2 regions of the Streptococcus cameli genome follow, and region 1 is predicted to be linked to the other one. Evidence: predicted binding sites of a transcription regulator. Region 1 holds the regulator's gene; the other holds the start of a gene.

Region 1 (3,138 bases):
GACAACAGATGGGGTTGTGCGGTTACCCTCTGGGTTTGCGATGATTTTGCTTTCAGTTCCTTCAAGAACTGCAACTGCTGAGTTAGTTGTACCTAAGTCAATACCGATAATTTTAGACATGTGTGTTACCTCTTGTTTTTTATTTCTTTTATTTTTATGGTTCTCTTAGGTGGCAGGGACGGAAGCGACCGCCTAAGGCGTTCCATTCCTAACTCTTGAGCCTAAGGTCTCAAGAGTTCCCTCGTGAGCTAAGCTAACGCTTATCTCACTCTGGCCACGGCGTGAACCATTGGTCTAGCTCGCTCTCGCTAAATCGTTAACAATTTCATATAGTTTACCGTCATTTCGGACGAATGCTTATAGGCTCAATCTCATGAAGACATAACCATCTTCAATGACATCTGATGCTTTGAAACCTATCCCCTCCCAAAAGCGATAAGCCTTGTGATTATCTGGTTGGACAGGGAGCGAGACTTGTTTAGCCCCGTAATGAGCTTTCAAATAAGCAAGACAAACTTGAGCAGCCTGCTTACCTAGCCCCCGACCTTGATGGGCCTTGTCAATCAAGAAATTGGTGATTTGGTAATGCTCCTCTCCAACATAAAAGGAAACGAAACCAATCAACTCAGCTTCCTGATAAATAGCCCACGGTCGAAAGTTCTGATTCAACCAAGATTCCGCCAATGAGAAGACGACAGGGTCAACGTAATCTTCTGATAAGGCGGGGTCTAAGTTCAAACAATCAAAGAAATTGTCTTCCGTGATTTCTTGCAACTGCAACATCAATTATACACCACTACCATGGCCGGTCTTAGGAGTCGCTCATGGAGTTTGTAGCCTTTTTGGAAGACTTGGGCGATGGTGTCAGCTGGATTGTCGTCGTCAGCTGGCAAGGTTTGAACAGCCATGTGAAGATTTGGATTGAAGGTTTCTGTTTCCACTTCTTCCACCCCTTCTTCTTTGAGGGCTTGCTTGAGGCTTTCTTGGACCATTTCAAGACCTTTTTTGACATCTTCGGTCAAGCCTTCAACCGCCAAAGCTCGTTCCAAATTATCTAAACTTGGTAGGATTTTTTTGGCCAGGTCTTGCGAACGGTAACGTTGCAAGGTTTGGCGCTCTTCGTTGGCACGGCGTTGGATATTTTGCATTTCGGCATGGGCACGGAGGTATTTGTTTTCAAATTCTTCTGCTCGCTCATTGGCAAGATCCAATTCTGATTTTTCTGTCACTTCTTCGACGGTTTCAACGGTTTCTTCAGCCGTCTCCACAACTTCTTCTGTGACTTCTTCGTTTTTAACTTCTTCTGACAAGGTTCAATCCTTTCTTAATGTACTTCGTAATGATTGCTATTGAGGTAGCGGTAATAGTCGCCTAACTTCATGGCAAGAACACGGCCAATAATGTTGATGAGACTGACACATCTCCTGTAATCCATATCGATGGAGCCGATGACAATCAATTGCCCAAGGCCACGATAGGGAATGAGGAATTTTTGTGTCAAGACGGCCACATCGGCCAAGGCTGGCTCGGCGCTGTCTGCCACTTGCACACTAGACATTTGGTCTTCCCGCATCTGGTTTCTAAAATGAAGGGCCAAGGCCTGTTCGTCATCTAAGAAACGATAGGTTTCAACGTCACTGTATTCCAGCGACTGAACTTTTCCAGCCACGAAGATGGTTTCCTTGAACAACTCCGAAAAGATGTAGTCCACCAAGTCCAGGACATTGTCCGTTGTGGCAAAATAACGCTGGACAACCTGGGGAATCTCGGTCCGCAAGCGGTAATGAATGTCCATCACACGACGGCCCAACAAGCGTTCTTCCACCAATTCTTTGAGGGTTTGCAAATCGCGGCTCAAGAAATTCTTGGGAATGGCAAACTGTACTGTCGCCGGCTTGGAGTCATCCACGGTCAAGATTGCCAAGGCATCATGATTGGATAATTGCACCACTTCAAAAGCGGTTAGGCGCTGGCGAGCTGGTTCCACATCCATAATGACAGAAGTAAAACCTGTTCGATCCGCCAAAATCTGACCGGCCTTTTGCAAGATATCTTCTAGCCTAAAGGCTTCAAAATCAAAGGCCTTGACGACTTGGTAGATATCTTGTTCATCAATATTGTCCATATTCAAGGAATGTTGGACAAAATACTTGAAACCTGCTGGACTCGGCATTCGTCCGCTGGAGGTATGGGCTTTTTCCAGTAAGCCTAGCTTTTCTAGCTGTGCCATATCATTTCGGATGGTGGCACTAGAAGAATCAATAACTGACTGCAAAGCCTTGGAACTGACAGGCTCATGCGTCTGTGTAAACAAGTCCACAATTAGATTTAAAATCTCATTTTGTCGTTGGGTAATCACACACACAGTCACCTCGCTTTCCTTTTTAGCACTCTCCTACCTCGACTGCTAATCTATGTCTCTATTATACTCCTTTTTCAACAACTGTCAAGACAAAATTAGCACTCTTTTGCCAAGAGTGCTAAAATCGGTCTGAAGACCTATTTTTTTGTCTTTTTAAAAAGATATGCTACCAGTAAAACAATCATCACCAGTTGCACAAAAGCCAGACCATTGATGGCCCAACCTGCAAAATGAGTGGCTTTTAAATCCACCCGCGGCCCAACAAATAGGGATAAGGTTATCACATTTAAGGAGAGGGCTGGGAACACCTTCGGTTTCCAACGCTTCATATCCTTTCCCCCTTTAACTCTTTACGCAACTGATAAAAGCGATAGGAGAGGTATAGGACAAACAAGCCATCAATAACCGCAACTGTCAACGAAAAATCTGTCTTATCAAAATACAAACCAATCCCAACCACCACTACCATTGTAGCAAGCAAAACCAGAAAACGCCTTTTAAATATTTGCTCAATCATGTCCCAGCGACTAGCTGGATCACTGAATAGCTCCTTATCACCGCTTTGAGCAGAACTTTTTCTAAAAATCGAAAAACTATTGCACTCGGCTACATAATCCCAACCATAGTCCTGATAAAACTGCCGGTAGCTAGGCACTTCTGTATGCTCTTTGTCTTTAAAGTGAAGCTTATAAACCATTTCCTCAGGCTCAATGGCTTCAAAATGATAAAACATGTCCCATGTGATGTGGGTCAACCGCCACCCTTTTTGGTGCATC
Region 2 (3,138 bases), on a different contig from region 1:
CCGGTACCAACTGGGCTGTTCTTCAATTTGTCGATGACAACAGAACCTTCATAGCCAGCATTATAGGCAATCTGGCGAACAGGCTCTTCCAAGGCCCGAAGAACAATGTTGCGTCCTGTTGCAGCATCTCCTTCTAAATCAAGACTGGCTACTTTTTCAATCACATTGACAAGGGCAGTTCCACCACCAGAAACGATTCCTTCTTCTACTGCCGCACGAGTAGCATTCAAAGCATCTTCAATGCGGAGTTTCATTTCTTTTAATTCAGTTTCTGTTGCTGCACCGACCTTGATCACCGCAACCCCGCCAGCTAATTTCGCTAGGCGTTCTTGCAATTTTTCACGATCAAATTCAGAAGTCGTTGTTTCCAATTGCGACTTGATAAGGTTCACACGGTTGGCAATCGCATCTGCTGCACCAGCACCTTCTACAATGACGGTGCTGTCCTTGTCAACGGATACTTTAGCGGCTTGACCAAGTGCAGCCATGGTCGCATCTTTCAAGTCAAGTCCCAAATCTTCCGTAATAACTGTTGCGCCAGTCAAGATGGCAATGTCTTCTAACATGGCCTTGCGGCGATCTCCAAACCCTGGTGCTTTCACAGCCACGACGTTAAAGGTCCCACGGATCTTGTTCAAAACAAGCGTTGGCAAGGCTTCGCCATCCACATCGTCTGCGATAATCAAGAGCGGACGGCTAGTTTTCAATACTTCTTCTAAAAGAGGCAAGATATCTTGGATATTGGACACTTTCTTGTCAGTGATCAAGATAAATGGATTTTCTAAGTCTGCCACCATTTTCTCGTTGTCTGTGACCATGTATTGAGAGAGATAGCCACGGTCAAACTGCATGCCTTCTACGACTTCGAGTTCTGTTTCCATACCACGAGACTCTTCAATGGTGATCACTCCGTCTTTCCCAACTCGTTCCATGGCCTCAGAGATGTACTCACCGACTTTTTCAGAACGAGAAGATACGGCAGCAACTTGCGCAATAGCCTCTTTGTTAGCAACAGGCTGGGCAATGGCTTGCAATTCTTGAACAGCAGTTGAAACAGCTGTTTCAATCCCGCGGCGAATACCGATTGGATTGGCACCTGCTGTCACGTTCTTCAATCCTTCACGAACAATGGCTTGGGTCAAAACAGTTGCGGTTGTCGTTCCGTCTCCTGCCACGTCATTGGTTTTTGAAGCAACTTCTGACACCAATTTAGCACCCATGTTTTCAAAATGGTCTTCTAATTCGATTTCTTTGGCGATGGTCACACCATCGTTGGTGATCAAAGGTGAGCCGTAGGCTTTTTCCAAAACCACATTGCGTCCCTTAGGTCCAAGCGTGACCTTAACGGTGTCTGCCAAAATATCAACGCCACGAACCATGCTTTCACGCGCATCAGCTGAAAATTTGATTTCTTTACTCATTTAATAAACCTCCTATTTCACGATTGCCAAGATGTCACTCTCACGCACAAGCGTGACCTTTTCTTCGCCATCTTTGACTTCCAATCCTGCTCCTTGCTCGACCAGAACGGTATCCCCCACTGTAACACTTGGCGCGACCAAGTCCCCTGTCAAGGTGCGGATGCCGTCACCAATTGCGACAACAATAGCTGTTTTAGCGGCTTCTTTTGCGCCTCCTGCTAGAACAAAACCACCTACAGTTTGTTCTTCAACTTCTTCAAATCTTACGACCACACGGTCGCCTAATGGTTTTAACATATGATATACCAAGCCCTATCCAGAATAAGGGCTATGTCCTCTCTAAGTGAAATCCTTTCTATTTTTAGCACTCTTTATATGCGAGTGCTAATTTTACTCTTCTATTCTATCACTTGGTCAAAAATAGTCAAGAAAAAGTCGTTCATTTTTGGAAAAAATCAGACTACAGACGGATAAGAAAAAAGACTGGAAAATTCCAATCTTCTTTTGCTTAAAAGGGCAACTCTTCTGCTTCTAAAATGACATCTGCCAATTCGTCCGTCACATTGTTTTCACGCATGGCCCGTTGGGCACGGGTTTCCAACAGTTCAAAGCTCTGAGCCAGTACTTCTGTCACATAATGGGTATGGCCATCTTTTTCGTAAGAACGGGTCCGCAATTCTCCTTCAATGGAAATCTGACTGCCCTTGCCGGCATAAGAGGCCAAACTTTCAGCCAATTTGCCCCAGAGAACGACACTGATAAAATCAGCCTCTCGTTCGCCATTGCTGTTTTTAAACTTGCGGTTAACAGCCACTGTCACACGGGAAACAGCTTTTCCTGTTGCAGTTTGTGTCACTTCTGGAGTCGCTACCAAGCGACCAATCAATAAGGTTTTGTTCATTTTCTATCCTCCTACCTCTTTATTCGATAAAAAATGGTAAAATATAAAAAACTCTGAACCATTTTAGAGAGAAAGGAGAAAGGAGAACGGCATGTTTTTGATGAGAAATACACAAAAGAGGTTGCTAAGAAATATTTGTCCTTAAATCATCATGCAAATAGAAAGGACAAATCATGAAAGAAAAACTACAACAGAAATTACAAGAAACAAGTCCCTACTCTCGTCAGGAGTTGGATTGGTTATTGCCCCATATTGGCGATGAGGCCGCTAGCATTCGAGACGACTTGGTCTACGCTAGCTTTGCCCATGCTCTCTTAGGAAATCGGCTCACACAGGATGACTTTCTTTATCTAGCCCATTTCCTAGTGGACAAGGACTACTTATTTTACAGGCTACCAGAACAAGGAAAGGCCACTCTCGTCCGTTCTTTTACCGCTCTGCTTTTGGCCCTTATCCTCGACGTTGACGCAAGGAAGGAAAGTGACTATTTCCAACTCTTGTCGCCAACCACCCGCCAAAGGATCTTTGAAGGAAGCATGCTTTATCTGGACAAAGAGACAGATACACGGGGCTGGGACGAAACAGTGGGTTGGGTACATGCGATTGCTCACGGTGCCGAATTATTGCTCTATGCGAGTATGCACCCTGATTTTCCCGCTAGCACTCATCAAAAAGTTTGGGGAGTTCTCAGCTCTTGTATCAATAGACAGGAGACTGCTTTTCAGGCTGGCGAAGAAAAACGCCTGGCCTTGGTTGCTGCCCAAGAAATCCTATCCGGTCGCCTTAGCCAGAAAGAGGCAGCTCACCACATCACAA

The links. Region 1 encodes HrcA, which represses chaperone genes, less so after heat shock. Its sites were predicted from a motif close to TTAGCACTCNNNNNNNNNGAGTGCTAA; they were not measured.
Region 2: a site for HrcA is predicted at 1,783-1,809, ahead of groES (co-chaperone GroES). Genes of this name have one in related genera too.

Annotation. Positions count from the first base shown of each region.
Region 1 covers NZ_JBRUIM010000001.1:192,545-195,682, reverse strand. Annotated here, with positions in the region: gene dnaK (molecular chaperone DnaK) at 1-120, opposite strand, end outside; gene ACVR1I_RS00995 (GNAT family N-acetyltransferase) at 358-783, opposite strand; gene grpE (nucleotide exchange factor GrpE) at 783-1,310, opposite strand; gene hrcA (heat-inducible transcriptional repressor HrcA) at 1,325-2,359, opposite strand; gene ACVR1I_RS00980 (hypothetical protein) at 2,500-2,691, opposite strand; gene ACVR1I_RS00975 (DUF2812 domain-containing protein) at 2,688-3,138, opposite strand, start outside.
Region 2 covers NZ_JBRUIM010000003.1:39,724-42,861, reverse strand. Annotated here, with positions in the region: gene groL (chaperonin GroEL) at 1-1,421, opposite strand, end outside; gene groES (co-chaperone GroES) at 1,434-1,718, opposite strand; gene ACVR1I_RS06950 (single-stranded DNA-binding protein) at 1,930-2,322, opposite strand; gene ACVR1I_RS06945 (DUF2785 domain-containing protein) at 2,496-3,138, shown strand, end outside.